Regions from separate parts of the Sporosarcina sp. resist genome, predicted to be linked through region 1. Evidence: riboswitches for the same ligand, from Rfam matches in the RefSeq annotation. Region 1 holds a riboswitch; the other holds the start of a gene.
The links. Region 1 has a riboswitch for S-adenosylmethionine ahead of metA (homoserine O-acetyltransferase MetA). Riboswitches for the same ligand answer to the same signal wherever they lie in the genome.
Positions count from the first base shown of each region.

Region 1 (7,900 bases):
AGGAGATAAGATACTAGAGCTATCGAAGGAAGTTAGGCAAGAGATGTTGACGCAAATTGGAAATCCGGATAGTTATTTTCGTGACGAATTAATCTATCGAAGTTTTGGAAAAGTAATAGCTTCCAATCAATTAAATTCAGAAGAAATTCAGAATCTACTTGAGACGGTATTACAGGAAGACTATCTATTTTACGGGATTGGCGAGTCTGGAACTGATACAGTATTTACACGTTCTTTTTCTGCACTCGTCATTGCTGCAGTTATTGAATATGACATTGAGAAACAAATAGTAAATCCAGAACTTGTTCAGTATACAGTGAACAAGGTTATACGCTATATGAGGGAAGAAAAAGACACACGAGGTTTTATCCAGGGGAATGGATGGGCGCATGCCATCGCACATGGCGCAGATGCCTTGGATGCCTTGGCAAAACATCCTCTACTGAAAAAAGAGGATATCAGTCGAATTCTTCATGCAGTTCAATATTCCTTGTTAAGGCAAGTTGACTATTTGGATGAAGAGGAAGAACGCTTAGCTATAATACTAGCTTCATTAATAAAGCATCAAGATGCTGAGAAGGTTATACGAGTATGGATTGAAGAACTGGCCGGAATGGTAGAAACTGAAATGCTTGAAAATAAAGGATCACTTGACGCCTATCACGTACAAAGAACGGTAAAGAACTTTTTGAAATCAGTCTTTGTAATTTTGAGTTCGAAGGGAATCGGTAAGAAAGTGAACAGCGACGTTTTTAAAGTTCTCGAAAAGTGGATGTGGATGTATCTAAATTAGTCATATAGTCTTCAGATACTGCTGTGGTCCTCAAGTAATCTATCGTCCAGTTTTACGTTAAGTGCTAATGTAAATATCTTTTCGAGACAATCAGCATACTATCTAAGGTAGCGTAATGATGCTCAGGAAAGGTGGAGACATATGTATTATCCTTATGCTCAACAAATGACCTGCCGACAACCGCGGGTTATGACTGTTACAGGAATTGGGAGTCTTAAACTAGCACCGGATATTGCTCAAATCCAGTTGGAAGTCAGTACTGAAAACAAACAACTGAACCATGCACAAAAGGAAAATGCTTATGAGATGAATCAAGTCATCGATTCGTTATTGAAATTGGGGATCGACAGGGAGAATATACAAACGGTTTCGTACACTATAGTTCCCCAATACAACTATATCGAAGGCGAACAAGTATTTAGAGGATATGAAGTTACGAATGCGATTACAGTAAAAATTACAGATATTGATCAAGTTGGAAATATAATAGACGTGGCGGTCCAAAACGGAGCGAACAGGATATCAAATATCCAGTTCAAGGTTGAAAATGAACAATTGGACTATCAAAAAGCATTGAGCCTTGCACTTAAAAATGCATTAGCCAAGGCGCAAACAATTGCTGAGACAATGCAACTGCAACTTGATCCACATCCAATTAAAATTGTTGAAGAATTAAGAGCAGAACCCATCGCATATCGAACATTTGCTGCGAGAGAAATGACTAGCTCCACACCGATTGAACAGGGGCAGATTTCGATTAACGCCACGGTTAAAGTGCAATTTCGGTATTGAAATATCAGCGTAAAATAGATGGATACTATTTTACGTTGAAAAAACGCCAGCTAACCGAATCACAACTAAAAATTAAGGGAGTGGGGAAAACATGGGAATTAAAAAATCTTCTAATTACCTATCACCTATTGCGCGGATATTTGACAAGTTTTCACGGCAACAAGACGCATCGTTGATTTATGGTGAACCGATTAATTTTGAAAACAAAAAAGTCCTTCCGGTAGCAAAGATTAATTATATTGTTGGCGGGGGAGGCGGCTATTCTAGTGAAACAGGAAACTCTTTAGGTGCCCAAGGAGAAGGGGGCGGGGGACATATCTCCGTCAGACCTTTGGGTGTTTACGAGATAGATGCGGAGAAGGTGAAGTTCAAACCAATCATTGACCTCAAATTTACTTTAACACTAGTTGCTGTTTTTACACTTGGCCTAGTTTGGTTATTAAAAAGGGCTCGCTGAAAATTAATTTGTACGGGGGGAATAATTGAATGTTGTATCGCAGAAAAACGTACACGGTTGAACCAGCGATGTACGAAACGTTTACCCACTTTTTCCACACCTATTTGCTTCCGAATCAGCTGACGCATGGAGCGCAGCTGGTTGGACGGTGGGTCAATGAAGAACGGACGGAGATAATGGCAATGTGGGCATACGATAATAGGGCTCATTATGAGACAGTGGACGGTGGCATCCGAGCATCGGAAATGCATGTTGAAGCACAAAACTATCGGAAATCGTTAGCTCCATTGTTTATCTCTTCAAATGAAGATTTTTTCACTTCAACGGGGAATTACGGGCAATCCCCACAAATCGTAGCTGTTAGTGGTTACATTGTAAATGAGGAAGGACATGTATTACTTGTACGGAACAATCACCGAAATGATACATATGAAATGCCGGGTGGGCGACTTGAACTTGGCGAATCCTTGAAAGAGGCGGTTAAACGGGAAGTACTAGAAGAAACAGGTATCCACGCAGAAATTGGTGATATGACGGGTGTTTATCAAAATATCACGTCAGGCGTTATCTGTATGGTTTTTCGTGGGAGAGCGGTGTCGGGTGTACCAGCTGCGCAGCCTCCTGAAACGATTGATGTACAATTCGTTGACTTTGATATAGCACAAGTAGGAGACTGGGTTAAACGCCCACAATTCGCTTCTAGGGTGGTTGATGCTCGAAATAGCGATACGATTGCTTATGAAAGTTATGAAGTAAGACCGTATAGATTGATTGAGCGCTCATGAATAATCTCACTTGGGTTGGAAGTGAAAAGGACTTTGTCGATGAACGAGATGTACGATGGATTAATCGTGTAGCGGTTGGTCGATTTGGAGGTAATTCTTTAGCGGGACAAACCAAAAATGAAGATGGCTGCGTTATTTGGCAAAATGGGGATTGGGAATTAGCGGCTATTTTGGATGCACATAAAAGTGCTGAAAGTGCGGAACTTGTTGTACAAACACTCGGGCAGCATAAAGAAAAATTGGTAGAGATTTTAGATATGAAAGGTCCTCCACGATTTAAACGTTTGGAAATGAAGTTACTTGAAATTTTTCAATCTGAACAATTTTTGAATGAATGCAGATGTGCCATGGGAGAAACGGCTTGTCTTATCGTTGTCAGGAAAGCTAATTACGTTTGGTGGTTTTCGGTTGGAGATTGTTTAGTATATCTGTTCCATTCGGAATTAATTGCCCTAAATCAGTTTCAACTTAACCAAAGGCAATTCTTTGAATGGATTGGTCAAGTGAATACGTTTGAGCAAGCAGTACCATGCTACACGTCAGGGACGAGGGAAATGAGAAAAGGGAACAATCTTATTTTTTTGACGACTGATGGTTTAGTGGAATGCCCTGGAGAACCTTTTTTGGATCCGTCAAATCTCGTTGCCGCGCTGAAGGAAAAAGAACTTGATGAAAGTATTTCGCAGTTATTGATGGAAATCGAAAGACAAAATGTACGAGACAGTACGACAATTATCGCATGGAATGTGGAAGTAGAAAAGGAGGGCAGCATCCCGAGCGATTATATCGGATGAAGGGGAAAATGACGGGAGGAATTAGATATGGAGGCATCTGAATTAATTGAAATCAAATTCCTTTATTATAACTTAATTCTTGCATGGAATAATCGCGATGCTAAGAGCATGGCCGATCAATTTACAGAGCAAGGCGAATTGATTGGATTTGACGGAAGTCAAGAAATTGGGCGAAATACTATTTTTGCACATTTAGAACCGATATTTGCAGATCATCCGACACCTCCATTTATCAATGTCGTTAAAGATGTGTACTTTTTGAGTGCTGAAGTTGCGATGCTGCGTGCAATCGTCGGGATGATACCTCCGGGCGGAACAGAACTTGACCCCAATTTGAATGCTCATCAAACACTGATTGCAGTAAAAGAAAAGGATGGATGGAAAATAAAACTTTTCCAAAATACACCGGCCCAATTTCACGGAAGACCTGACTTGGTCGAGCAGATTACCAAAGAATTGAAGCAAGTATCTGACTTAGGCTGAAAAAAGTGCCCCGCACCAAGATACCAGTGCGGGGGGTGTTTTAGTTACTGTTCATGACAAAGGTAATCATTTTCTCTTCTTTTCATTTGAGTTCATTCGTTCGCGTTTTGGTTTCAGGGAACGGAGTTCAGCAAACTCGCGGGCTATTTCTTCATTCATGTCGCCCGGTTTTATTTTTTGGTTTTTCGGCGTTTGTGGTAAAGACCGTGCATTATTTCCGCCAGTTTTATTGTCATCTCTTCCCATAGTAACAACTCCTTTCATTTTTTCAGTGCCACGTTAATATGGCTTTTTAAAGAAATATTATTCAGCAATTTTCATGCTGAATTTACGTGAAAATTAAAATAAAAATGTTTGTTTTGATTAATATCGTCAAAAAAGACGGTTTACAAAAGTAGTTTTAATAGTATAATAGTAAATAATTGAATATTCTTATCAAGAGAAGCTGAGGGATATGGCCCTGTGAAGCTTCAGCAACCTCTGACTTAGTCAGGAAGGTGCTACCTCCAACAAGATTTTTTCTTGAGAGATAAGAACAGAGTGCCCAAATTAAACCCTCTTTTCTTGTCTTATAGAAAAGAGGGTTTTTTATATTGAATCATTTGATTCAAACCAAAGTGAAAAGGGAGAGACGACACATGCCGATCAATGTACCGAAACAATTACCAGCAGGAGAACTATTGAAGAAGGAAAAAATATTTGTGATGGATGAAGAACGCGCAACGTCCCAAGATATACGTCCTATGAACATCGCCATTTTAAACTTAATGCCTGAAAAAGAAAGAACAGAGTTGCAGCTGCTACGTCTATTAGGGAATACACCGCTACAAGTAAATGTCACATTTTTGAACACAGCAACTCATGATTCTAAAAACGTTAGTAAAACGCATTTAAACGCATTTTATACAACATTTGAACATGTGAAACATCGTCGTTTCGATGGACTGATTATTACGGGTGCCCCGATTGAGCATTTAGAATTTGAAGACGTTAATTACTGGAAAGAAATAACGGAGATTATGGAATGGTCAAAAGAAAATGTAACCTCTGTTTTACATATTTGTTGGGGTGCCCAAGCAGCACTCTATCACCATTATGGAATCGGGAAATTTGAATTGCCGAAAAAATGCTCAGGCGTTTTTACGCATCGACTATCCGACCCAACGATTAATCTTGCACGTGGTTTTAATGACGAATTTAAAGCACCGCATTCACGTTATACATCCGTTTCAACTGAGGAAATAAAAAATGATCCCCGTCTACACTTGCTTGCTAAATCAGAGGATGCAGGGGCATTCATCGTCATTTCTAAAGATAATAAACATATTATGATCACAGGTCATTTGGAATACGATGCGGATACGTTGGCGGAGGAATATGCACGTGATTTGCAAAAAGGAGTCGGTATTGATATCCCGGAAAATTATTTTCCGAATGATGATCCAAGCAAAGAGCCGTTGAATACATGGCGTTCCCATACGCATCTACTCTTCTCCAACTGGCTAAATTATTATGTGTATCAAGAAACACCTTATGAATGGGAATAACTAGTTAATGACAAATGTATCAATTAAACCAGGTCTGTAGATTAACCATTTATTTACATAAAATACTGGTGAGTAGGGCTTGATGACCTTCATTTTCACTGCATTATTTTCGGCCCGCTTTCGACTAACTATTCATGACAGATTTACTGAGGGGTCCGAGTGTGGCTAGAAGTGACTCCGTCACTTCTAGCCACACTCTTTTTAGTAATACTATTGCGAATAGTTGCCTGTCGCGTTCCTACACTATTCAAGTGGAAAATGCAGTTGTTTTGGAAGAATAGAATAGATGACATTCTATGAAGGGTGTAAGTGCCCGAAGATGCAATTTCGGGCACTCTTGGACGATGTACAATACGTTCCTTTCTTACTTTTAGCAAAGATTATACATCTAATCATGTGATACCTTATAGCAAGTGCCACTTCTTTACTAAAAAAAAGAAAAAACCATATAGAAAGCTTCAGCCGCCAAAATTGCATCTTTGGCGGCTTTTCTCCGACTTGGATGTCAGCTATTCTTTCATCAAAAAAAGCATAAGCACTACAAGTACTTTTGCATCCAGACATCCCGCTAATTGAATAGAAGTCATTCAATCCGAAGCAATCCAAAAATGCAACTATACAAGTAGCGCCCGGAAGGTAATTATGTTATTCACTAGTTAGTTTTGGTTAATCAACAGGTCTGCAATTAACCAAACCAGAAAATGACTGCTTACTATTTTGCAAAAAACTCTAGATTCCTGGCGTATAGGTGCTTTTTTAAAGAAAGTGGTTAATCATCAGACGTGACTCAATGACCCTTTTGTCGTGAATTGCATAAGCTAATACGACGAGGGGGTAAGTGAGATGGGGTTGTTTATTAACAAAAATGGGCACCCGGATGTTTTTAAAAATAATGCAGACATTTTAGGGAGGAACCAAGAACACTATAAAATAGATCCGATAGCGGAATGGATGAAGGAACATAGGGAAGCGTCTCATTCGGTTGGTGAACAGTTCAATATCATGGAAACCTTACTAAAGCAACAGAAAAACACACAATCCAATCAATTGAAATCAATCCATAATCGTTTGAATGAAATCAAGGAAAGTGATTTCCGACATGAAAAGTTTGGAAAAGATGTTATGAAGTCGTTAAAAAAAGTAGAAACTAAAAACGAAATGTTACAACGTACGTTGATACATGAGCGAATAATGAATCGAGAATTCATCGGGAAAGTGAATGAGGTCAGCCAGTCAAATGAAGAAATTGTCAATAGTATAGAAATGCTGACTTCTGCAAATGAGGAAATTGTAGTCAAAATGAATGAACAATTAGATTATCAAAAGCTGTTGTCAGAGCAACTATTGAAACAAGAAGATATACAAAAAGACGTGATCAGCAGGCTGGACAACCAAGAAGGATTGCTAGGGAAAGTGATAAGGCAACTGGATTATCTACGCTCAGTCCTATACGAGCGAACCAACTTTTTATCAGAGAAAATAGAAGGTAGTTACAGCATGACGTCTTCGTATCTATCCAAATTATTGACCAGATCGGATCCAGTTTCGGCACGTTTTATGTTGAGCCAAAAGCAGGAAGAAAAAGAGGAGAACGTTGATTGAAAGGTATGGCTATTTAATGATGGAAAACATCATTACAATTAAGCAAGCCTCAAGTGCAAATCATATACCTAGGAACTGCTTAATTGTCTTTTCAGTTATGGGCTTAGGGATTCAGCACATATTAGCCATCCTTGAATAGAATGTTAAGGACAACGGGATAATCGAATTGGAGGAGATTGGGTGACGAATCAGAATCGACAAAATCAAAACCAACATTGGCATGAACATTATCAGAACCCACAATACCGGAGGATTACAATAAATCAGGCGATGGCCATTGCATTAGAGCGGGTTCCAGGCCAGGTCGTAAAAGCGGAATTAGATTACGACGATGGAATGCTGGTATATGAAATTGACGTAAGAACGGCAGAAGGTCATAAGTATGAAGTTAAAATTGATGCGAATACAGGTGCAGTCCTCAGAGTGAAACTAGATTAATGAAACTATATGTGAACAGCCACGAATGGTAACTGATACCATCCGTGGCTGTTCTTTTTTTGATGTTTAGGAAATTATGAAATCTCGTACTGTGGATAAGTTGTAACTTAGTGATTTTACGTCTAGACTCCAGCGCCTAGCCCCTGGAGACGTGGGTCATGCAGCTATTGAAAAGGATATCGCGATCCTAAGGTTGCCTTCCTCTGTCG
Region 1 is NZ_CP060287.1:1,462,887-1,470,786, forward strand. Features, by position in the region: gene H7992_RS07380 (DUF2785 domain-containing protein) at 1-793, shown strand, start outside; gene H7992_RS07385 (SIMPL domain-containing protein) at 935-1,585, shown strand; gene H7992_RS07390 (hypothetical protein) at 1,677-2,042, shown strand; gene H7992_RS07395 (NUDIX hydrolase) at 2,072-2,827, shown strand; gene H7992_RS07400 (protein phosphatase 2C domain-containing protein) at 2,824-3,621, shown strand; gene H7992_RS07405 (SgcJ/EcaC family oxidoreductase) at 3,649-4,104, shown strand; gene H7992_RS07410 (hypothetical protein) at 4,171-4,350, opposite strand; SAM riboswitch class I at 4,534-4,640, shown strand; gene metA (homoserine O-acetyltransferase MetA) at 4,743-5,651, shown strand; gene H7992_RS07420 (hypothetical protein) at 6,495-7,253, shown strand; gene H7992_RS07425 (PepSY domain-containing protein) at 7,434-7,691, shown strand.

Region 2 (7,900 bases), 1.8 Mb from region 1:
ATAAATGCCTAAGTCTTCATAGAAATATGATTTTGTAATGCCAGACTCGCGCATTTTTAAAACATCTTCAGCTTCTTTGTATCCTTTTTTTGCATCCGTAATTTCTTTGTAGACTGTACTTACTCCAAATGTACATCTGGTTCCGTCAATGAAAGTGTTGTCTTTTATGTTAACAATATGTTCAATAATTTGAGAAAAACGATTAGTCTCATCTATCAAGTGATCTGCAGCGATGAAGGATGCAATGATGACAATCTCACTTTTGCTGGATGCAACTGCGGGGAAGAACCCATTACGTTTAAAGAGTGACCGTATCATCATCGAGCGTTGCAGTTTAATCTCTTCCCATTCTTCTTCACCAAGATTCGTTTCGAATGTCTTCATTTGTATGATGAACACTCTGAAGTATGTATTTCGGCTTTTGGAGGGCAAATAGGCATGAAGGTCTTCCTGTTCAAAGGATCTGCCGCTCAATAAATTCCGAACGAATTCATCTTCGTTATTCTGTTTGCGCTCTTCTATTGTTCGGTTACGTAACAAAATTTGAGCGATTGCAAGTGCAGCGCGGTCTAATATGAGAAATGGAAATTCATCCGACAGTTGTTCTGTCACCTCGAGGAATAGATACCCCCAAATTTGTCCTAGCCCACTAACAGGCATTTGTGCAAATTTCTGATCCTTCAGCATGAGGAATTTCTGTCCTGTATTGATCGATGGGGATCTTTCAAGATGGACTCGGATGGTTATTTCCAACTCTTTGATCTCAGACGGATAGTAATAAGGCTTCGTATCATCACTAATGAACAGGATATTATGTCGGAAAAATTGATTTAGTTCTTGTAGGATTTTTAAAATACCGTTGGGTGCAAGAGAAAGTGTAATGAATTTCCTTGATAAGATATCGAGTTGTGAAAGCATCTGATGATGTTGATTAATGATAAAAGTATGAAGGTCTTGAGTTATATCGACAAATTTCACAGTTTTTTCGAAGACGATGAATGGAAATGCGTGTTTGTCTGCGAGTTCAATAATTTCAGGTGGAATTAGCTTAAAGTAAGGTCCTACTTCTATACATATACATGCCACATCTTTTTCTATCAGCCTCGATACATACATTAGCTGGCTTGGAAGATCGAGTTGTAAGCCAACGCCTGTCGTAAGAATCATCTCTCCTCCATTTATTAAGGCATCGAATTCTTTTACCTCTAATACATGAGACCATTTTACTTGACGGTCCAATCCTTCTTTTCCTGCAACGACTTTGGCGTGTTTGAATGAGCTTCGTGAAAGAACATCGCGGACAGTAAGTTTTAAGGTATTCATTATAGGTGTAGACCTCCATAACGTTAAAATAATCGCCTAATGATTAGACAAAGTGTAAATTGAAAGTAATCTAAATTATTTGTAAAGTATAATATGAAGTCTAGCGAAGATAGCGTAAAGTAGCAAGAACAATAGAACGGGGGAATGAAAATGATTTTAACGCAGGTAGAAAAGAAGACGCTTACAAACTTCATCAATGGACAATGGGTAAAATCAACGACAGATAAATATGAAGAGGTACCAAATCCAGCGACAGGAGAAATATTGGCCGAAGTTCCTATCTCCACACTTGAAGATTTGAATAAAGCGGTAGAGGCGGCGAAAACAGCATTTGCGAAGTGGAAGAAGGTTGCTGTTCCTCAACGGTCAAGGATCTTATTTAAATACCAGCAATTGTTAATAGAGAACTGGGAAGCACTAGCGAAAATCATTACGATTGAAAACGGTAAAAACTATGCTGAAGCGTATGGCGAAGTACAGCGCGGGATTGAGTGTGTTGAATTTGCTGCAGGAGCCCCGACGTTAATGATGGGGTATCAGCTTCCTGATATCGCAACGAACATTGAATCGGGTATGTATCGTTATCCAATAGGCGTAATTGGTGGAATTACACCGTTCAACTTTCCGATGATGGTCCCTTGCTGGATGTTCCCACTTGCAATCGCTAGTGGAAATACATTCATCCTAAAACCATCAGAGCGTACGCCACTTTTGGCGAACCGTCTTGCAGAATTATTGCATGAAGCGGGTCTGCCTGACGGTGTTTTCAATATCGTCCATGGTGCGCATGAAGTCGTAAATGGCATTCTCAATCATCCAGATATTCCGGCCGTGTCGTTCGTAGGTTCACAGCCGGTTGCTGAGTATGTGTATAAAACAGGAACTTCAAATGGTAAGCGTGTCCAAGCATTAGCGGGCGCGAAAAACCATACAATCGTTATGCCGGACGCGGATATGGATTTGACGATCACAAATATTATTAACGCAGCTTTCGGATCCGCTGGAGAAAGATGTATGGCTTGTGCGGTTGTCGTTGCAGTTGGTGATATTGCAGATGAACTTGTCGAGAGATTAGTAGACGAGTCGAATAAACTGACGATTGGTAATGGACTAGAAGAAGGGATTTTCCTTGGACCTGTTATTAGGAATTCACATAAAGACAAGACACTGGGTTACATCGAATCAGGTATTGAGGAAGGCGCCAAACTATTACGGGATGGCCGTGAAGACAAGTCTACTTCCGAAGGCGGTTATTTCGTCGGTCCGACAATTTTTGATAATGTCACTCAGGAAATGAAAATTTGGAAAGAAGAGATTTTTGCTCCTGTGCTATCTATTGTAAGAGTGGATACATTGGATGAAGCAATCGAACTTGCGAATAAATCAGAGTTTGCAAACGGGGCTTGTTTATTTACAGATAGTGCAAGTGCAATCCGGAAGTTTAGAGAAGAAATTGATGCGGGGATGCTTGGTGTGAATCTTGGTGTTCCAGCTCCGATGGCGTTCTTCCCGTTTTCTGGTTATAAAAAATCATTCTATGGTGACTTGCATGCGAATGGTCGCGACGGAATTGAGTTTTACACACGGAAGAAAATGTTGACTGCGCGTCACTAATACCAGAAATTAATCGTGAAATTAGGAGGGGGTAGAGAAGATGACTACAGCAAAAGAGACTACAGGGTCATTAGTTGAAAAGGACCGGGAGAACGTTTGGCACCATATTTCTTCCTATAATGAAAAGAACCCACCAATGGTAGTGGAGAGTGGGGAAGGAGCTTGGATTACAGATCATAATGGCAATCGTTATCTAGATGGAATGTCTGGACTATGGTGTGTGAATGTCGGTTATGGTCGTGAGGAGCTAGCGCAAGCTGCCTATGATCAGATGAAAAAGATGGCCTATGCACCGATGACCCAAAGTCATGAGCCTGCTATTCTGCTTGCAGAAAAGTTGAATGAAATGCTTGGTGGTGACTATAAAATATTTTACTCAAACAGCGGATCCGATGCGAACGAAGTAGCGTTTAAACTTGCGCGTCAATACCATCAGCAAAATGGGGAACCGTCACGCTACAAATTCATTTCCCGCTATCGTGCGTATCATGGGAGCTCCATGGGGGCACTGGCAGCAACAGGGCAAGCACTGCGGAAATACAAGTATGAGGCACTTGCACCGGGGTTCTTGCACATCGCCCCTCCGGACAATTACCGCAGACCTGCGGGACAGTCAATTGAGGAGTACAACATACAACGTGCCCAAGAGTTTGAAGAGAAAATCATTTGGGAACAGAAGGAAACAATCGCTGGGATTATTATGGAACCGCTTATTACAGGAGGCGGTATACTCATCCCACATCCAATCTACTTGGAAAAGGTTCAGGAAATCTGTACACGCCACGGTGTACTGCTAATTGTTGATGAAGTCATTTGTGGATTCGGCAGAACTGGGAAAGACTTTGGTCATCAGCATTTTAAGTTGAAACCGGACATTATTACGATGGCAAAGGGACTAACGAGCGCTTACTTGCCACTTTCGGTTACGGCTATTCGAAAAGATATTTATGAAAAGTTCGATACAGGAGAAGATAACAGTCATTTCCGGCATGTTAATACATTTGGCGGGAATCCTGCGGCTTGTGCAGTCGCGTTGAAGAATCTTGAAATCATTGAGAGAGAAAATCTTGTTGAACGGTCGGCTGAGCTTGGCGAGCGCCTTCGAAAAGAGTTGGCTTGCTTATTGGATCATCCTTTTGTTGGCGATATTCGCGGGCTCGGATTCTTGTTAGGCATTGAACTTGTAGAGAACAAAGAAACGAAAGAACCTGCTGCAAACGCCCGTGTTGCGAAAATCATTGGCGAATGTAAGGCGAATGGACTTATTATTGGAAGGAACGGCGATACAGTTGCTGGCTATAACAATATTCTAGCGCTAAGCCCACCGCTGTCTTGTACCGATGAAGACGTGGACTTTATTATTGCGGTTATGAAGAAAGTGTTCAATGAAAATGCATGAGTTAGGATGAGATTTTTAATCTTGCTAAACCAAAAACGGAGAACCTCCAATTATAGGGGTCCTCAGTTTTTGGTTTTATTTTTTCTAAAGACCATTGAAACGCGCTTCTCGCTACGCTCTTTCATACGCTGAAAATTCTCGAGATGTTTCCAAATGGCGATTGCAAATAACAAAGTTGCTATTACGACTGGCCAGTATCCGTCTGCCAATACTGCCATCGCGATGAGCGTGACGTAGAGCATCAGCACACCAAACACGAGAAAGTCTGTTACTAGCGCTACGACGACAAATAATGCAAAACCAATGAGCCCGATCTGCCAGTCGATTGCAAGCAGTACACCAATTATTGTCGCTGTTCCTTTTCCGCCGTTAAAGTTCATATAAAATGGAAAGTTATGGCCAATAACGGCTGCGGCGGCTGTAAGAAATAAAAGTAAAGCCACAAAGGCTTCTGAAAATCCTGCGTTTTCTGCGAAATAGTGCACAAGTAAGACAGCTCCTGCACCTTTACTGATATCGATTACTGCAACTAATGCGCCGAACTTCTTCCCGAGAACAATGGTCGCATTCGAGGCACCGGCATTTTTCACACCGGTTTCTTTCAAGTTAACGCCGGATATTTTCTGCGCAACAACTGATCCATGCAGGCAACCAACTGCATATCCCCATAAGAGCACGCCTACAATCCATAACCACATATCAAGTTCCTCCTAAAATAACGGTAGTCTAAGTGTAACATTCCACATAGACACAAGTTTCAGAAATATTATTCGGTAAACTATTGACAAAGTATTGAGATATCTACTATACTATGTCACAAGATGGAAAACTGAATATCACAAACTCTTATCAAGAGCGGCGGAGGGAATAGGCCCTGCGATGCCCGGCAACCAGCAAGTGACTAACTTGCAAAGGTGCTACTTCCTACAGATTCGTGCGAACGGTCTGAAAGATAAGGGGAGGAATAAGCGAAAGCGTAACCCTCTTCTTAAGCGAAGGGGGTTATTTTTCATTCCAAAAATACCCCTAACGTCTCCGCCCATTACAATCACATCCATCTAAAAAAACTCTGGAGGTAATGACGATGACAAAACTTCAACCCGAAACACTTCTTCTGCACGGTGGACAAAAACCGGATCCTGTAACAGGTTCACGCGCAGTTCCAATTCATAGAACCTCATCTTTTGTATTCCGTGATACAGAACATGCTCAAAAACTATTTGCACTACAAGAAGCAGGCAACATCTATACACGAATTACAAATCCAACTGTTGCAGTTTTTGAAGAGCGTATTGCGCTTCTTGAAGGTGGTACGGCGGCAGTTGCATTCTCCTCAGGTATGGCAGCTATCGCTTTCTCTATCTTGAACGTAGCTGGTGCTGGAGATGAAATTGTCGCAGCAAGCAACTTATATGGCGGTACTTATAATTTATTCGCCGCTACACTTCCGCGCTACGGTATCAATGTAAAGTTTGTCGATGCAACAGATCCTGAAAACTTCCGTGCAGCAATTACAGATAAAACAAAAGCAATATTCGCAGAAACAATCGGTAACCCGAGTCTTCATGTACTCGATATTGAAGCGGTTGCGGACATTGCGCATGAAAACGGTCTACCGCTTCTTATTGATAGTACATTTGCTTCGCCATATGGTTCGAATCCTATCGAATTTGGTGCGGATGTTGTCATCCATTCCGCTACAAAATGGATTGGCGGACACGGTACCACGATCGGTGGAGTTGCTGTTGATGCGGGTACATTTGACTGGACGCAAGGGAGGTTTCCTGGCTTCACAGAGCCTGATGCGTCATATCATGGTCTCCGTTACGGAATTGATACAGCAGCGGCGGCATTTGCGACTAAACTACGCGTTCAACTATTGCGTGACTTCGGACCTTGCTTAGATCCAGATAGTGCATTTAATTTCCTCCAAGGACTTGAAACACTGCATTTGCGTGTGACAAGACATAATGAAAATGCCGTTAAAGTAGCGGAGTTCTTGAAAAAACATCCATCTGTCGAATGGGTAACATATACAGGCAACGAAGATCACCCATCTTATGACCTTGCGAAAAAGTACTTGAAAAACGGCTTCGGTTCCATTATTGTATTTGGTATTAAAGGTGGACGGGATGCAGGCCGGAACGTGATTGATAACGTCAAAATCTGGTCGCATGTTGCGAATGTTGGGGATGCAAAATCACTAATTATCCATCCAGCTTCAACGACGCATCAGCAGCTTGGGCCTGAGGACTTGAAAAAATCAGGTGTGACTGAAGAATTGATTAGACTATCGGTGGGCCTTGAATCCGCGGAAGATATTATTGCAGACCTTGCACAAGCAATCGAACTAGCGGTACCAGTAACAGTATAATTTTTTGGTGACAAGAAAGGGCGTGACAATCGTGGAGACGGGGATAGTGGAAATCGGGCATCTGGTATTGGAATCAGGAGTCGTCTTGGTAAATGTACAGCTTGCCTATGAAAGAACGGGCAGGTTGGATGCACCCCATGTACTTGTTTGTCATGCCTTGACAGGAAGTCACGTGACAGTTGGAACGGATGACTATCCGGGTTGGTGGAGCGGTCTTGTCGGCAAAGGAAAAAGTATCGATACAAATGAATTATCCGTTATCTCTTTTAACGCACTTGGCGGAAGTGACGGATCAACAGGACCGTTAACTGTAAATCCGGACACAGGCGAGCTGTATAGAAATTTATTTCCAGAAGTAACGATTCGAGATATGGTGCATGCAGAACGGAGAGCGCTGACGGTATTAGGTGTCAATCGATTAAGGGCGGTCATCGGGGGTTCGCTCGGTGGCATGCGTGTACTGGAATGGGGCATTATGTATCCCGAGGGTATGGATATTCTTTTCCCGATGGCGGTGACACCACAATTAACTAAAATTGGGAACATGGAATCTCCTTTTGGGAATAGCAGAAATGACATGGAGAGCTTCTACCCCTTAATCCGTGCCATGAATACGCATGACATCGGCCGTGGTCGAGGAGGCGTTGAACTAGCTTCCTGCCTGATATCTGCAAAAGTGGTGGCGTTTGCGTTTACACACGATCCGATGTTTCCGACGGATGAAATTCGAACGTTCGCCTATATGATTCCCAACTCTATATATTGTTTGGTCAATACAAAACATGGCTATGAAAGTTTTTTAACGGAATTTGAAAAATGGGGACTCATCATCAAACAGTCCATGGAGGTGGCGTTATGGCGTCAATCAAAGTCGCTCTACTTGGCTTCGGCACTGTAGGTGAAGGGATTTATAGGATTTTGAATGAAAGGAAAGAAGAGATTAAGCGGGAAATGGGCTGTACAATCGACATTGTTTCCATTTTGGTCCGGGATAAGGAGAAAGAACGTCTAGCGACACCTGGAACGAAGATAACGGATGACATTCAAGAAATCCTGTTAAATCCGGACATTGACCTCATATTTGAGGCGATTGTTGGAGAAGAACCCGCTTATACGTTTCTTTCGGATGCAATAGAAAAAGGTTTTCATATAATAACTGCGAATAAGACCATGTTTGCGAAACATGGTCC
Region 2 is NZ_CP060287.1:4,766,576-4,774,475, reverse strand. Features, by position in the region: gene H7992_RS22915 (PucR family transcriptional regulator) at 1-1,323, opposite strand, end outside; gene H7992_RS22910 (CoA-acylating methylmalonate-semialdehyde dehydrogenase) at 1,474-2,937, shown strand; gene H7992_RS22905 (aspartate aminotransferase family protein) at 2,978-4,336, shown strand; gene H7992_RS22900 (glycerol-3-phosphate acyltransferase) at 4,399-5,034, opposite strand; SAM riboswitch class I at 5,180-5,295, shown strand; gene H7992_RS22895 (O-acetylhomoserine aminocarboxypropyltransferase/cysteine synthase family protein) at 5,421-6,710, shown strand; gene H7992_RS22890 (homoserine O-acetyltransferase family protein) at 6,742-7,608, shown strand; gene H7992_RS22885 (homoserine dehydrogenase) at 7,566-7,900, shown strand, end outside.
Region 2: it holds a riboswitch for S-adenosylmethionine, as region 1 does, so the genes downstream of both, H7992_RS22895 (O-acetylhomoserine aminocarboxypropyltransferase/cysteine synthase family protein) here and metA (homoserine O-acetyltransferase MetA) in region 1, are expected to answer to the same signal.